DNA from 4 places in the Erwinia sp. 9145 genome. Region 4 is predicted to be linked to each of the others. Evidence: predicted binding sites of a transcription regulator. Region 4 holds the regulator's gene; each other region holds the start of a gene.
The links. The regulator PurR, encoded in region 4, represses purine synthesis genes. The targets are predictions, from matches to a motif close to CANGCAAACGTTTGCNTG.

Region 1: purE (5-(carboxyamino)imidazole ribonucleotide mutase) is a predicted target of PurR. The motif match lies at 1,635-1,652, and genes of this name have one in related genera.
Region 2: pyrD (quinone-dependent dihydroorotate dehydrogenase) is a predicted target of PurR. The motif match lies at 1,660-1,677, and genes of this name have one in related genera.
Region 3: cvpA (colicin V production protein) is a predicted target of PurR. The motif match lies at 1,438-1,455, and genes of this name have one in related genera.

Annotation. Positions count from the first base shown of each region.
Region 1 is NZ_JQNE01000001.1:894,164-898,376, forward strand. It holds gene purK (5-(carboxyamino)imidazole ribonucleotide synthase) at 1-1,025, opposite strand, end outside; gene purE (5-(carboxyamino)imidazole ribonucleotide mutase) at 1,022-1,531, opposite strand; gene lpxH (UDP-2,3-diacylglucosamine diphosphatase) at 1,687-2,412, opposite strand; gene ppiB (peptidylprolyl isomerase B) at 2,412-2,906, opposite strand; gene cysS (cysteine--tRNA ligase) at 3,128-4,213, shown strand, end outside.
Region 2 is NZ_JQNE01000001.1:1,375,797-1,380,009, forward strand. It holds gene ssuB (aliphatic sulfonates ABC transporter ATP-binding protein) at 1-183, opposite strand, end outside; gene ssuC (aliphatic sulfonate ABC transporter permease SsuC) at 180-971, opposite strand; gene ssuE (NADPH-dependent FMN reductase) at 987-1,538, opposite strand; gene pyrD (quinone-dependent dihydroorotate dehydrogenase) at 1,870-2,877, shown strand; gene FA91_RS06775 (cell division protein ZapC) at 3,058-3,600, shown strand; gene FA91_RS06780 (YcbX family protein) at 3,604-4,213, opposite strand, start outside.
Region 3 is NZ_JQNE01000001.1:2,574,880-2,579,092, reverse strand. It holds gene folC (bifunctional tetrahydrofolate synthase/dihydrofolate synthase) at 1-515, shown strand, start outside; gene dedD (cell division protein DedD) at 505-1,206, shown strand; gene cvpA (colicin V production protein) at 1,510-1,995, shown strand; gene purF (amidophosphoribosyltransferase) at 2,032-3,549, shown strand; gene FA91_RS12300 (UbiX family flavin prenyltransferase) at 3,646-4,213, shown strand, end outside.
Region 4 is NZ_JQNE01000001.1:1,721,602-1,725,814, forward strand. It holds gene punC (purine nucleoside transporter PunC) at 1-357, opposite strand, end outside; gene punR (DNA-binding transcriptional activator PunR) at 470-1,384, shown strand; gene purR (HTH-type transcriptional repressor PurR) at 1,381-2,406, opposite strand; gene FA91_RS20990 (YnhF family membrane protein) at 2,690-2,779, shown strand; gene FA91_RS08465 (C40 family peptidase) at 2,823-3,638, opposite strand; gene FA91_RS08470 (Grx4 family monothiol glutaredoxin) at 3,955-4,213, shown strand, end outside.

The DNA of each region.
Region 1 (4,213 bases), 830 kb from region 4:
TCCGCTGGCAAGGTGGTTGCCAGCGCGTCCAGCGTCCGGGTAATGGCGTCTGCCGACGGATCGCAAAGATTCAGGTGACCGACCTTACGTCCGGGGCGAACTTCTTTTTCATACCAGTGAAGGTTGACCAGCGGTTGTGCCAGCCACTGCAAATTCACCGCCGTGCCGATTAAGTTGATCATCACCGCAGGGGAACTCACTACAGGTTTGGGCATCGGCAGATCAAGGATGGCACGCAGGTGCAGTTCAAACTGGCTAATCGACGCGCCATTTTGCGTCCAGTGTCCACTATTGTGTACGCGCGGCGCCAGTTCATTGATCAGCAATCCTTCCGGGACGATGAAACACTCCATCGCCATCACGCCAACGTAATTAAGCTCATGCATAATGGCTGACAGCATCTTTTCGGCCTGACGCTGACGTGCGCTGTCCGGCTCCGGCAACGCTACGCTGGTACGCAGGATGCCATCCTGGTGCAGGTTATGCGTCAGCGGATAGAAGACGGTACGGCCGTCATGCGCGCGTGCGCCAACCAGCGAAACCTCACCAGAGAAATGAATTCCCTGTTCAACGATACATTCGCCGTAGCAGTCGGCGGGAAGCGTTTCGGTTTCATTGACGTGCAGACGCCACTGGCCCCGGCCGTCGTAGCCGCCGGTGCGGCGTTTAACGATAGCCAGCTCACCGAGGGAGGCGAAAACCTGCGGCCACTGGCTCGTATTTTCCAGCAATTGCCACGGCGCGGTGGCGAGACCCAGCCGATCGAGAAGCTGCTTCTGCGTCAGGCGATCGGCGAGAAGAGGAAAAATATCGCGATTAACGAAGGCAGAGTGGCTCGCCAGCTCGCGCGTCAGAGCGGTTTCGGGCCAGCGCTCGATCTCCGCTGTTATCACGCTTTGTTGGATCGGCAGCGCCTGCGGCTCGGCATCCAGCCCGACAGGGTAAACGGCGATGCCCAGCGGCTCGCCCGCCTGACGCAGCATGCGCCCCAGTTGACCGTTACCTAATACGCAAACCGGCTTCATGCTTCCTCCTGCGGATTCGGATTATTCAGCACGTCATCAGTTTGCGCCTGTCGCCAGCCTGCCAGGCGTGACGCCAGCTCGGTATCGTGCAGTGCCAGAATCTGGGCGGCCAGCAGTGCCGCATTGGCCGCGCCCGCTTTGCCTATCGCCAGCGTGCCGACGGGGATGCCGCGCGGCATCTGGACGATCGAGTAAAGGCTGTCAACGCCGCTGAGCGCCGCGCTCTGCACCGGAACGCCAAGCACCGGCACCAGCGTTTTTGCCGCCAGCATGCCCGGCAAATGTGCCGCGCCGCCCGCACCGGCGATAATCACCTGAAAACCGTTTTTTTCGGCATCCTCAGCGAAGGTGAAGAGCTTGTCCGGCGTGCGGTGTGCGGAAACCACCTCGCAGTGAAAAGGCACGGCCAGGCTGCTGAGGATTTCCGCGGCGAATTGCATGGTTGCCCAGTCACTTTTGGAACCCATAACGATAGCAATTCGGGCCGGGGCGGCAGTAGATGACATGCGGATCTGACTCCTGTGATTACAAAAACGTTGTCGGAACATCCTTTTTAATAAAAATGGATGTCGGCCAGGAAGGGCAAAGAGAATAGCATGACCAGGCAGCAAGGAAAACGGTTGCGCAGCGGTAATTACGGCAAAAAAGCGTGTTTATATCGTCAGAAGGGAAAGGTGATGAGCGTCGCTCCGGTGGCGTCAAGGCGGATCATTGAGCCTTCCTCATGCCATGCGCCAAGCACCAGCCGCTCGGCGCGCTGGCCGTCGAGATTGCATTGATGAACCGCAGGACGATGCGTATGACCGTGGATCAAACAGTGAACGCGCTGACGCGACATGGCCTGGTACACCGCGTGATCGTTAACGTCCATAATCGTCAGCGATTTGCCGCTGTTCGCCTGCCTGCTGTCCGCACGCATACGCGCGGCAATCTTCTGGCGAAGTGAGAGGGGCAGGGCGAGAAACAGTTTTTGCAGCCAGCGCTGATGAACGCGACGGCGAAACTGCTGATAGGCTTCATCATCGGTACAGAGCGTGTCGCCGTGCATAATCAACACGCGGTGGCCATACAGCTCCAGCACCTGCTCTTCCGGCAGCAGCGTCATGCCTGCGGCAGCGGCAAAGCGATTGCCGAGGAGAAAATCGCGGTTACCATGAATGAAATAGCAGGGAACGCCATGCTGGTGCAGATCGTTCAGAGCGGCAGCAACCTGCGCATGAAGCGGGGTGGGATCGTCGTCGCCAATCCACGCTTCGAACAGATCGCCGAGAATATAAAGTGCATCGGCGTGCAGGGCATCACGGCGCAAAAAAGCAAGAAAACCGGCTGTGATTGCCGGTTCAGTTGTACTCAGATGCAGGTCCGCGATGAACAGCGTGTGGGGCATTATTCGCTGACGGTCACTTTCTGAATGATAACGTCTTCTTTTGGCACGTCCTGATGCATACCGCTGCGGCCGGTAGAAACGGCTTTGATTTTCTCAACCACGTCCATGCCTTCGACCACTTCAGCGAACACGCAGTAGCCCCAGCCTTGCAGGCTTTCGTCACGGAAGTTCAGAAAATCATTATCCGCAACGTTAATAAAGAACTGCGCGGTCGCCGAGTGAGGAGCCTGGGTGCGGGCCATCGCCAGCGTGCCTTTGGTGTTTTTCAGACCGTTATTCGCTTCGTTACGAATCTCTTCTTTCGTTGCTTTCTGATTCATGCCGGGTTCGAAACCGCCGCCCTGAACCATAAAACCGTTGATCACACGGTGAAAAATGGTGTTGTCGTAGAAGCCTTCACGGCAGTAATCCAGGAAATTTTTAACGGTTGCTGGCGCTTTGTCGTCAAAGGTTTTAATGACGATATCGCCATGATTAGTCTGGAAAGTGACCATGTTCTCATCCTGTAAAGGTTGAAATGTTTATCGGTAAGCTGGCGTCGGGAGTCCACCGCTTTTAACAAGCCGCTTTTATATCACAAATTCTGATGACGAGTTAGTCCTGGCGCATAAACGACCACCGCGCCGGCCTTGCTTTGCGTGGCGCTTACGTTAAGAATACGGCAGAATAAAGGCTTATGGCCGTATCCCGCACACGTATAAAACGGAATGTCTCAATGCTTAAGATTTTCAACACCCTGAGTCGTCAAAAAGAGGAATTTAAACCTATTCATGCTGGTGAAATCGGCATGTACGTGTGCGGCATCACCGTTTATGACCTCTGTCACATTGGTCACGGCAGAACCTTCGTTGCTTTTGATGTCGTTGCGCGCTATCTGCGTTATCGCGGCTATACGCTGAAATATGTCCGCAATATTACCGATATTGACGACAAAATAATTAAACGCGCGCATGAAAACGGTGAGTCTATTGAGGCGCTGACCCAGCGTACCATCGCCGACATGCATGCTGACTTTGCCGCGCTGAACATTTTGCCTCCGGATCGGGAGCCGCGCGCGACGCATCATATTCCCGAAATTATTGAAATCGTCGAAAAACTCATTTCACGCCATCATGCTTATGTTGCCAGCAACGGCGACGTGATGTTTGCTGTCGACAGCGATCCCGAATACGGCAAGCTGTCGCGACAGGATCTTGAGCAGCTTCAGGCTGGCGCGCGCGTGGACGTGGTGGAAAACGTCAAGCGCAACCCGATGGATTTTGTGCTGTGGAAAATGTCAAAAGAGGGCGAGCCAGGCTGGCCGTCGCCGTGGGGCGTAGGGCGTCCTGGCTGGCATATTGAGTGTTCGGCCATGAACTGCAAGCAGTTGGGTGAGCACTTCGATATTCATGGCGGCGGTTCTGACCTGATGTTTCCGCATCATGAAAATGAGATCGCCCAGTCCAGCTGCGCGCACGACGGCCCGTACGTCAACTACTGGATGCACTCTGGTATGGTGATGATCGATCGGGAAAAGATGTCTAAATCGCTGAATAACTTTTTCACCGTTCGCGACGTGCTGGCGCATTACGATGCGGAAACGGTGCGCTATTTTCTGATGTCAGGTCACTATCGCAGCCAGTTGAATTACGGCGAAGACAACCTGAAGCAGGCGCGCGCCGCGCTGGAGCGCCTCTATATCGCTATCCGCAACACCGACGCTACCGCAGAGGCATCGGGGTTTGAGGCGTTTGAGACGCGTTTTTGCGAGGCGATGGACGACGATTTCAACACGCCTGAAGCCTATTCTGTGCTGTTTGAT
Region 2 (4,213 bases), 350 kb from region 4:
CAGCCGCAGCAGCGTGCTTTTACCGCAGCCGCTGCGCCCGACCACGGCAACAAACTGGCCGGAAGGAATATGCAACGTCAGATTGTCCAGCACCGTACGGCCGTTGTATTGTTTACTGACGCCGTTGATAACCAGCGGCGTGCCAGCGTTCAGTCGCGCCGGCGAGGGGGCAAGTGCGCTCATGCGTTTTCCTCCTTCAATTGATAAGCCGGATGCCAGCGCAGCCAGATCCGCTCAAGCAGCAGCGCGCTGACGTCGGCCAGTTTCCCGAGCAGGGCATACAAAATAATGGCCACCACCACCACGTCTGTTTGTAAAAATTCGCGCGCGTTCATCGCCAGATAGCCAATGCCGGAATTGGCAGAAATGGTTTCCGCCACAATCAGCGTCAGCCACATCAGGCCCAGCCCGAAGCGTACGCCAACCATAATAGAAGGCAGCGCGCCCGGTAACACCACCTGAATAAACAGGCTCCAGCCAGACAGGCCATAGCTGCGCGCCATCTCCACCAGTCCGCGATCGACATTGCGAATGCCGTGATAGGTATTCAGATAGATGGGAAAGAGCGTGCCGAGCGCCACCAGGAAAATTTTTGCCGATTCGTCAATGCCGAACCAGAGGATCACCAGCGGGATCAGCGCGAGATGCGGAACGTTACGCAGCATCTGCACCGAGGTATCGAGCAGCCGCTCGCCGAGACGCGACATGCCGGTGATCAGGCCCAGCGTCAGACCAATCGAGCCGCCGATGCAGAAACCGATGGCGGCGCGCCAGCCGCTGATCGCCAGATGCTGCCAGAGCTCGCCGCTGGCGGAGAGACGCCAGAACGTCAGCACAATGGCCTCGGGCGAGGGCAGAATGCGCGTAGAGAGCCAGCCCGTTTGCGACGCGATTTGCCACACAACCACCAGCAGAATTGGCAATGCCCACGGGATCAGGGGCTGAGTAATGCGTTGAAGCGATCTGTTCATAGCGTGCTTTCCCCTTTAAACCGCCAGCGCCAGCGGCTGATGCCGACGCGCCAGCGCCTGCCAGAAGGTGTCCAGTGATTCATTGAGGCGCGCGTCCAGCACCGGCGAGAGCACCGGCTGGCGATCGTAATGCGTCACCTGGCTGTCATCGGCAAAGACGCCATGCAGCACTTCCTGCGCTTTCAGGGCGTTCAGCACCGGTTTCAGCGCATAATCCACGGAGAGCATATGCGCGATGGTGCCGCCGGTCGCCAGCGGCAGCACCACCTTATGCTCCAGCGCACGTTCCGGCAGCAGGTCGAGCAGGGTTTTCAGCGCGCCGGAAAAAGAGGCTTTATAGATAGGCGTCGCCACAATCACGCCGTCCGCTTTTTCCAGATCCTCATTGAGCGCCAGCAGGGCAGGCGAATCGAATCGGGCGCAAATCAGATCTTCAGGATGGAAATTATGCAGATTCCACGGAATAACCTCGACGCCGCGCTGTTCCAGCCGATGCTGACAAAGCGTGAGCAGGGCCGTTGAACGTGATGGATAGCGAGGGCTTCCCGCCAGGGTAATAACGCGCATAATCTCTCCTTTTAACCGGATGTTAATTATTCAACAGATCGTGTAACAGAGAGGGTTATCCTGACAGAGCCCATAAAGAGCCTTAAATGATTTATCCGGTATTGATAAGCTGCTTTACGAATAAGAAAACGTTTGCGCGCGCGTGCAATCGTTTACATTGCAGCTAAAGCGCTTTACCATTTTGTGCCGCACCCGTCGCGTTTCTGCGCCAATCCTGACACCACACCGCCAGACTGGAATAGCCGATACGCGCTCGCACGGCGTTTGTCGGGGGTCGACCGACGCGCGTTTTCATCTTACTTTCCCGCACAGTCGGGCTTCAGGAGCATTCATGTATCACCTGGTTCGTCAGGCACTTTTCCAACTTGATGCCGAGCGCGCGCACGAACTTACGCTGCGTCAGTTGCAGCGCGTTTCCGGTACGCCGCTGATACAGCTGGTTCGCCAGTCTCTTCCTTTACGTCCGGTAAACTGCATGGGGCTGACGTTTAAAAATCCGCTTGGCCTCGCGGCTGGCCTGGATAAAAACGGCGAATGCATTGATGCCTTTGGCGCAATGGGATTTGGTTCTGTTGAAATTGGCACGGTCACGCCGCGGCCCCAGCCGGGAAATGATAAACCCAGAATGTTTCGCGTGCTGGAAGCGGAGGGGATCATTAACCGGATGGGATTTAATAACCACGGCGTCGACAGGCTGGTTGAAAACGTTAAAAAAGCCCGCTTCGATGGCGTCCTCGGCATCAATATCGGTAAAAATAAAGATACGCCGGTTGAGCAGGGCGCCGAAGATTATTTAATCTGTATGGAAAAAATCTACCGTCATACCGGTTATATCGCTATCAATATTTCGTCGCCCAATACGCCAGGATTACGCACTTTACAGTATGGTGATGCGTTAGATGAATTGTTAAGGGCGGTTAAACAAAAACAGAAAGATCTTGAAACGATCCATCACAAATATGTTCCCGTTGCGGTGAAAATAGCGCCGGACCTTTCTGAAGAAGAACTGATCCAAATTGCAGACAGCCTTGTTCGACATAATATTGATGGCGTGATTGCCACCAATACCACGCTCGACCGATCGCTGGTCAGCGGATTGAAATATGCAGACGAGGCGGGAGGGTTAAGTGGACGCCCGCTACAGCTTTCCAGCACGGCAATCATTCGCCGTCTGGCCGACGAGTTGCAGGGCCGACTGCCAATAATTGGCGTTGGCGGAATTGATTCTTTGATCTCTGCCAGAGAAAAAATGGCGGCAGGCGCATCGCTGATTCAAATATATTCCGGGTTTATTTATAAAGGGCCGCCGTTGATAAAACAAATTGTGACCCATCTTTGAAGAATATTGGTTTAAACCAGGCCAGGGGGTTTATTTTCCCCGCTGGCTCGTTTATATTTTGGGATGTTTTCGCAATATTCAGATTTACAGGCGCATTCTCTGTCATTACGGCTTCGCCTGAATTTACAAAAATTGAAGTTTGCGACCGGAATGTAAACAAGTATGACAACAGGACACATCATGAAAATAAAACCCGACGACAGCTGGCGCTGGTTTTTCGATGCGGAACACGATCGCATGATGCTGGATCTGGCTGATGGGATGCTGTTCCGCTCCCGCTTTCCCCGTAAGATGTTAACCCCTGATGCTTTCAGCGAAACCGCCTTCTGCGTTGATGAAGCGGCGCTGTTTTATAGCTTCGCCGAACACTGCCGCCGCTGCACGCTTGACGACAGCCAGCGTATCGAACTGGTGCTGAATGCGCTGGTCGCCAGCCGCTTCCTCAAACCGCTGATGCCTAAGAGCTGGCACTTTACTACCTGTCGCGATTATCTCTCACCCAAAGAGGGCGAGCTGGTTTGCGTGACGCTGTGCGAAACGGGCGAACAGGCAGTAATGATGGTGGCGGAGGCCGGCGAGAGCGCCGCGCTGTGCGTGCTGGCTCAGCCGCAGCTAACGCTGGCTGGCCGCAGCATGGTGCTTGGCGACGCGATCAAAATCATGAACGACAGGCTGCAACCCAGGGCGGATGAGCAGCATCTGCTGCTGGCCAGCGCGGTCTGAGTCCTACTTCCCACGTAAAACAACGTCGCCGGCGGGAATGCAGCTGCAGCTCAAAACGCGACCGTCGGCGCCAATAGCCTCTTTCTTCAGGGGCCGCACCTCTCCCGATACCAGCGTGATTTTGCAGCTACCGCAGATGCCCGCACGACACGAGTAAGGAATGCGGTAACCCTGCATCTCCAGTTGCTCCAGCAATATCTGCTGATTATTGCCGGTAAAGGTGTTTCCCTGCCAGTTGATGGTGAGCTTTTGCGAGGCGCTGTGGACGACCTCCAGCGTTTCGCTCACCTTTCCTGCGCCATACGGGCGCGGCGGTTTATTCGCCAGCACCTCCAGTTCATCACCCACGCGCAGTATGCCACTGCTTCTGGCGATTAAATTCAGGCCAAAATCGATATCGCCGCTGTCATCAGCGGCGGTTCGAAATTTTTGTAAGGTCGTCAGCGGCTCGCCGGACGGGTGCTTTTTGCCGCCCTCGGGACTGACGGTGGTGAAGACGCAACGGCTACAGGGTTTCGGCACATCAAAAATAATGTTGCCGATGCGCAGGGTTGACCAGGCGTCCTCAGCCCAGGCGCCGGTGCCGGTGACCACCAGATTGGGGCGGAACTGC
Region 3 (4,213 bases), 850 kb from region 4:
AGGTGCCGCTAGCGAATGCGGCGACGGCGCTGGCGGCGCTGCGGGCCTCATCGCTCACGGTCGACGAAGCCGTCGTGCGCGAATGGATTAACAAAGCGATGCTGCCGGGACGGTTTCAGACGGTTCAGCAGGCGCCGAAGGTGATCCTCGACGTCGCGCACAACCCGCATGCGGCGGCTTACCTTGCCGATCGTTTGCGCACGTTGCAGAACGCCGGCAGAGTGCTGGCGGTGGCAGGCATGCTGCACGATAAAGATATCGCCGGTACGCTGGCCTGTCTGACGCCGGTGGTGGATGAATGGTTCTGCGCGCCGCTGGAAGGGCCGCGCGGCGCAACGGCAGAACAGCTTATCGCGCATCTGCCAGCCGGACGGGTTTTCCCGAGCGTCGCCGCCGCGTTTGAACAGGCGCGTGAACAGGCCGCAGAACAGGATATTGTGCTGGTGTGTGGTTCTTTCCACACCGTGGCGCAGGTAATGGAAGTGCTGGAAACGGAGAAGGGCAGTGGCAAGTAAGTTTCAGAACCGTTTAGTCGGCACGGTGATCATCGTGGCGCTGGGCGTCATCATCCTGCCGGGATTGTTGGACGGAAAGAAAAAGCACTATAAAGAAGAGTTTGCGGCCATTCCGCTGGTGCCGAAACCGGGCGACCAGCAGGAAACCGACATGGCGCCGCCGGTAACCCAGGCGCTGCCTGCGCAACCGCCGGAAGGTGCAGGATCGGCAGTGAGCGGCAACAACGGCGAAAACAGGTCGCAGGCGGAGAGCGGCTCAACCGCACCGCAGACCGACAGTCCGCCGACGGTTGTGGCGCCGCCGCCGGTCCAACAGCCAAAACCTGTGCCGGTTGAGAAGCCGAAACCACAGCCGAAGCCGGTGGAGAAAACGCCGCCGAAGCCGGTTGAGAAGGCTCAACCGCAAACGCCGCCGCCAGAGGTTGCGCCCCAGGAGAGCGCGCCGTCCGGCCAGGCCTACGTCGTTCAGCTCGGCGCGCTGAAAAACGCCAGCAAGGTGAATGAGATAGTTGCGAAACTGCGCCTGTCTGGTTACCGCGCCTTTACCGTACCGTCTTCGCCAGTACAGGGGCAGATCACCCGCATTTACGTCGGGCCGGACGCCTCTAAAGCGAAAATGCAGGCGGCGGTCGGTCAGCTTCAGGGGATCTCCGGATTGAGCGGCGTGGTGAAACCCTACAGTGCACGTTGACAAAGACGCGCAGCCCGCGTTTCTGCCTTTCGTTGTGAGAGGCTGTGCCTTGGGCGTCAATGAGAATTCATGGCGGCTCTTGCGCCTTCAGGCGGCGCAGGAAGTAAATTAATCGACGCAAATCAGGCGATTGGCCGCCGGTGCCGATTGCCTGATTTCAGGCGCCGTTTCGCTGTAAAAATGCCGTTTTTTTACGCGCGCCCGTTTAATCAATATGGCTGAGGAAAACCGTACGCAAACGTTTTCTTTTTCTGTTAGAATTCGCCCCGAACTGGATGCGGGGCATCTGCGCTGGAAGAGTTCATGGTCTGGATAGATTACGTCATTATTGGTGTTATTAGTTTTTCGGCACTGGTCAGCCTGATCCGCGGGTTTGTTCGGGAGGCTTTGTCGCTCGTGACCTGGGGTTGTGCATTTTTTGTCGCCAGCCATTACTACTCTTTCCTTGCCGTCTGGTTTACCGGCTTTGAAGACGAACTGGTTCGAAACGGCATTGCCATCGGGGTGCTTTTCATCGCTACCCTGTTGGTTGGCGCTATCGTCAACTACGTTATCGGTTCGCTGGTTGAGAAAACCGGCCTGTCGGGAACGGACAGAGTGCTCGGTGTCTGTTTCGGCGCGCTTCGCGGCGTGCTGATCGTGTCAGCGATGCTGTTCTTTCTTGATACGTTCACCGGCTTCTCGAAAAGCGCGGACTGGCAGCAGTCGCAGTTAGTTCCCCAGTTCAGTTACGTCATCAGGTGGTTTTTCGACTATCTGAAAAGTACGTCGAGTTTTTTACCCCGGTAATTGAGCCGGGGTTGCGGCTTATGAGGAAATGACCACATGTGCGGTATTGTCGGGATCGCCGGTTTTATGCCGGTCAACCAGTCGATTTATGACGCGTTAACGGTGCTACAGCACCGTGGGCAGGATGCCGCAGGCATCGTTACCATTGATGCATTAAAGTGCTTCCGTCTGCGTAAAGCGAACGGTCTGGTCAGCGATGTATTTGAAGCCCGCCATATGCAGCGTTTGCAGGGCAACATGGGTATCGGCCACGTTCGTTATCCCACCGCCGGCAGTTCCAGTGCATCAGAAGCGCAGCCCTTCTATGTCAACTCGCCCTACGGCATTACCCTTGCGCACAATGGCAATCTGACTAACGCGCACGAGCTGCGTAAGCAGCTTTTCGAAAGCGGCCGCCGTCACGTTAACACCACCTCTGATTCCGAGATCCTGCTCAATATTTTTGCTCAGGAACTGGATCGCGCGCAGCATTATCCGCTGGAAGCCGAAAACATTTTTGCCGCCGTCACCGCTGTTCATCAGCACGTACGCGGCGCTTATGCCTGTGTGGCAATGATTATCGGTCATGGCCTGGTCGCCTTCCGCGATCCTAACGGCATTCGCCCGCTGGTGATCGGCAAGCGCGCCATGCAGGACGGTCGCAACGAATATATGGTGGCCTCTGAGAGCGTGGCGCTGGATACGCTTGGCTTTGAGTTCCTGCGCGATGTGGCGCCGGGCGAAGCGGTCTACATCACGGAAAAAGGGCAGCTGTTCACCCGTCAGTGCGCGGAGAATCCGAAGTTTAATCCGTGCCTGTTTGAATATGTTTATTTTGCCCGCCCGGATTCGTTCCTCGACAAAATTTCCGTCTACAGCGCACGCGTGCGTATGGGCACCAAGCTGGGTGAGAAAATCGCCCGCGAGTGGGAGGATCTGGACATTGATGTGGTGATCCCCATCCCGGAAACCTCCTGCGATATCGCGCTGGAGATGGCGCGTATTCTCGACAAGCCTTATCGTCAGGGCTTTGTGAAGAACCGCTACGTGGGCCGCACCTTTATCATGCCGGGACAGCATCAGCGCCGCAGCGCCGTTCGCCGCAAGCTGAACGCCAACCGCGCCGAGTTCCGCGACAAAAACGTGCTGCTGGTGGATGATTCTATCGTACGCGGCACCACCTCGGAGCAGATTATCGAAATGGCGCGCGAAGCGGGTGCGAAAAAAGTGTATCTCGCCTCGGCCGCACCGGAAATTCGCTTCCCGAACGTCTATGGCATTGATATGCCCAGTGCGACAGAGCTGATTGCCCACGGCCGTGAAGTGGAAGAGATCCGCCAGCTTATCGGTGCAGATGCGCTGATTTTCCAGGATCTCGACGACCTGATTGAAGCGGTACGCGAAGAAAACCCGGACATCGCACAGTTTGAGTGTTCCGTTTTTAACGGCGTGTACGTCACCAAAGATGTCGATCAGCGCTACCTTGAGTATTTACAATCGCTGCGCAACGACGACGCAAAAGCCATGGCGCGTCAGAATGAGGTGGAAAACCTGGAAATGCACAACGAAGGTTAATAAGTTGCGCAGCAGCAGGTATGATGGGCCGGAAGCGATTCCGGCCCTTTTTTTTGGCGCAGCGGCTATTTCACGATCGACATACGCAGGTAATGCATGAAACGACTCATCATTGGTATCACGGGCGCCAGCGGCGTTATCTATGGCATTCGCGCGCTCCAGGTGTTGCAGCAGGTTAAAGATGTGGAAACGCATCTGGTGATGAGCCAGGCAGCGCGACAGACGCTGGCGCTGGAGAGCGACTACGCCCTGCGTGACGTTCAGGCGATGGCCGATGTGGTACATGACGTGCGCGACATCGCCGCCAGCATCTCCTCTGGCTCGTTTAAAACCGACGGCATGGCGATTTTGCCCTGCTCAATGAAAACCCTCTCTGGTATCGTTCACAGCTACAGCGACGGGCTGCTGACCAGAGCGGCGGACGTGGTGCTGAAAGAGCGTCGCTGTCTGGTGCTTTGCGTGCGCGAGACGCCGTTGCATTTGGGGCATCTGCGCATCATGACCACCGCCGCCGAAATGGGTGCCATCATTATGCCGCCCGTTCCCGCCTTTTATCATCGCCCGCAATACGTGATGGACATTGTCGACCAGACCGTTAATCGCGTGTTTGACCAGTTTGATATTGAACTGGATCAGGATCTTTTTACGCGCTGGCAAGGTGCAT
Region 4 (4,213 bases):
AATAACCAGCGCCTGCCAGGTCACGGCGGCTGCGCAGATGCCCACGGCCTGAAGAAAACGCAGCCCCAACAGCGCCCATGCGGAATTCGCCCACCACATCATCGTGCAGCTCAGCGCAAAAATTCCCAGCCCCATCAGTAATACCGGACGTCGCCCGATGCGGTCTGAAAGCGGCCCCCAGATAAGTTGGGCGCTGGCAAAGCCTGCCAGAAACAGGCTCAGGCTGGCGCCGATCACGCCGGGTTGTGTGTGCAGATCCTGCTGCATGTCAGCAAAGGCGGGCAGGTACATATCAGTGGCGAGAAAGCCCACCACGCTTAAAAGCGCGAGGTAAAGGGTAAATCCGGGTGAAGGCATTTTATGCTCTTTATGGCAGATGAATGAAATGGCGCAAAGTGTAAACGCGTGCCACGCGCGCTGTGAAACGCTAATATTTGCATATTGCGTTCAAAAAATTTGCAGGCAGATTATGTGGTCAGAATATTCACTTGAAGTCATTGATGCTGTCGCCAGAAACGGCAGCTTCAGCGCGGCGGCAGCGGAGCTACATCGTGTGCCTTCTGCGGTCAGCTATACTGTTCGTCAGCTTGAAGAGTGGCTGGCTGTGCCGCTGTTTGAGCGCCGCCATCGCGACGTGGTGCTTACCGAGGCGGGAAAGGTTTTCATTCTGGAAGGTCGCACTGTTATCAAAAAAATGCTCGCAACGCGTCGTCAGTGTCAGCAGGTGGCGAACGGCTGGCGAGGCCAGATCAATATCGCCGTTGACCGCATCGTGCGGCCGCAGCGAACGCGACAAATGGTAGTGGATTTTTACCGCCACTTTCCTGATATCGAACTGCATCTGACCGCCGAGGTCTTCAACGGCGTCTGGGACGCGCTGGCGGACGGCAGGGTGGATATTGCCATCGGCGCGACGCAGGCGATTCCGGTCGGAGGACGTTACGCCTTCCGTGACATGGGCGCGCTGAACTGGCGTTGTGTGGTACAGGCCCGTCATCCGCTGGCGCAGTGTACAAAAGACATTGATGACGAGACGGTGCGGGAGTGGCCTTCGCTGGTGCTGGAGGATACGTCGCGTTCTCTGCCGAAGCGCACCACCTGGACACTGGATAATCAGCGTCGGCTGGTGGTGCCAGACTGGGAAAGCGCTGCTGATTGCCTGCTGGCGGGGCTGTGCGTCGGCATGGTGCCGGGGCATTTTGCACGCCCGTTGCTGCAAAGCGGCGCGCTACGTGAGTTGACGCTTGGCGCGCCGTTCCCTGACAGCCCCTGCTGCGTAAGCTGGTCGCGGGCGGCGGACGACTCGCCGGCAATGCGCTGGCTGCTGGATTATCTGGGCGATACCGATACGCTGAACCATGAATGGCTCAGCGAAAAACATTAGCGTCGATAGTCAAGGAACGGCCCGTCAGCGACCGAGCGGCGCTCAATCAGAGTGGGATGCACCTCAATGGTTTGCGGATCTTCGCGCTTGCTGGTGATCCTGTCCAGCAGCATCTCGAATGCGGTTTCGCCCAACTGTTGTTTAGGCTGGTGAACCGTGGTCAGCGCCGGGGTGAAGTAGCGGGCATTGCGCACATTATCATACCCGATCACCGATATGTCTTGCGGCACGCGCAGCCCCATTTCATCGGCCGCGCAAATTGCGCCCATCGCCATGACGTCGCCCCCGCAAAATACGGCGGTGGGGCGCTGCTTCTGCGACAGGATCTGCTGCATGGCGCGGTAGCCAGATTCCGGCTCAAAGTCGCCCTGCACCAGCCACTCGTTGCGTAGCGTGATGCCCGCTTCAGAAAGCGCCTTCAGAAATCCCGCATGGCGACCGCCGCCGGTATTGCGCTCCATCTGGCCGGGGATCACGCCGATATCGCGATGGCCGCGTTCAATCAGATAGCGTCCCACCAGGTAGCCGCCTTCGAAAGCATTATCCAGCACCGTATCGGTAAAATCGCCGCGCGATTCGCCCCAGTCCATCACCACCATCGGAATGTTGCGGCTGTTTTCCAGCAGTTCGATCAGCGCATCGGGATATTCAGAACACATCACCAGCAGCCCGTCGACGCGCTTTTGCGCCATCATCGACAGATACGCCTCCTGCTTTTGCAGATCGTTATGGGCGTTACCCAAAATCAGCGTGTAGCCTTTGGCAAAGCAGCTGTTTTCAATGGCTTCAATAATCTCAGCGAAATAGGGCGCTTCGCTTGAGGTGGCCAGCAGCCCGATGGTTCGGGTGTGATTGACTTTAAGACTGCGGGCAACCGCACTGGGTGAATAGTGAAGTTCTTTGATGGCGGCCCATACCGCGTCCCGCGTATTTTCAGCGACGAAGCGGGTTTTATTGATAACGTGTGAAACGGTAGTGGTGGACACCCCGGCACGCCTGGCCACATCTTTAATGGTTGCCATGAAATAATGACTCCTGCACTTATCGCAACTTATTGATAAGTCATTTGTTAAACGATTGCGTAAAGCGAAATTTCCCCGCCGCCTCTGAGACTGTGCTGCGTGCATGTCGGTGACGTCAGGAAGGAATAAGCGTTGGTGTTTGCGCAACGGCACAGCATTTTATTACGGGTTGCGCAACGAGGCCCGGATTCTAACAAGCTCTGCCAAAGAAAACGAGATTTTTACCGCCAGATATGGGAAAATTGATACCGGTACAACTATCAGGGTTATTAAGAGGGTGTAAATGGATACCGATCTGAAGTTCTCGCTGTTGACGACCTGCGCTGCGCTGTTGATGATTATCGCATTCAGCTTTACCGCCGTGATGCACTAAAAAAAAGGCCGATTAAGATCGGCCTTTTTTATTCTTTTTACACTCAGCGAATGGTTTTGGGCGTCATCACACGGCGCGCGCCAACATAATGACCCTGCCAGTAATCATCCGACAGCGCGCTTATCTGAATATCTTTTCCGGTACGCGGAGACTGAATAAATTTACCGCCGCCAAGGTACACGCCCACATGATCGGCCGTGCCGCGCCCGTTTATGCGGAAAAAGACCAGGTCGCCTTTTTCCAGCTCACCGCGGTCAATCTGCGCCGCGTCGCGCAAATGGTACATCTCGTTGGCGGTGCGCGGGATCTTAAACTTTACCAGGTCTTTGTAGGCATACCAGACCAGTCCGCTACAGTCGAAGCCGGTCTCAGGTGAGGTGCCGCCCCACTGGTAAGGTTTACCCAACTGGCCCATCAGCTTGTTCATCGCTGTTTCACGCGCTTTCTGATAGCGCGCGCGGTGCGCTTTGCTGAGTTTGAGCGGTGAGGAGGTTGCGTTATCGGTAAGCGCTTCACGCTCTTTCAGCGTTTTAATCCCCTGGCGACCGTAGCGTTTTTTTGAAGCATTGTTTTTTGCTGCCGCGAGGATTTGGGATTTGGTGACCTTGTGCGAGGCTGCCAGCTTTTTGTTAAGTTTGGCTTTTGCAGAAGAGGCAGTGCGGGGTTTGCGGGCGACGTCTTTTACTTTTTTCGTTGTTGTACTCTTCACCGTTTTGCGCTTGCGGCGATCGTCATCGCGTTCATTTTTGGCATTCGCCTTTTGGTGTTTTGCATTAACAGGCGTGCCGGGCGATGCGTGCGCCACAGTGACGAAAAGCTGAACAAAAGCCAGCATGATTATCGTGATAAATAGACGCATCGTTACCATTAACAGTTCGTGCTTTCGCCAGCGGCAAAAGCAGGGCAATAAGATTTATCTGCCTGTTGAGCAGACGGGCCAGGCAATTCTAATCTAACTTTTTGCCAAAAGGTAAGGTCTTTTTTGTTTCAATGACTCAGCGCAAGAAACCGTTGGCAAAAAAGCATGTGTTTTATTCAACCTGCCGTGAAAGCAATGACCCTACGAGCAAGGTAACGCGTCAGGAGAAATAACCCTGCTGAAAATGTCGTTTTCATCACGACGGCAGAGCCGCTACAATAAAAAGACACGACGTATCCGTTTGAGGAAGGCATTTATGAGCACTGTTGAAAAAATTGAGCGCCAAATCGCAGAAAACCCGATTCTGCTGTATATGAAAGGCTCCCCGAAGCTGCCAAGCTGCGGTTTCTCGGCCCAGGCCGTCCAGGCGCTTTCCGCCTGCGGTGAACGCTTTGCCTATGTCGATATTCTGCAAAATCCTGAAGTACGCGCTGAACTGCCTAAATACGCTAACTGGCCAACGTTCCCGCAGCTGTGGGTGGATGGCGAGCTGGTCGGCGGCTGCGATATCATTA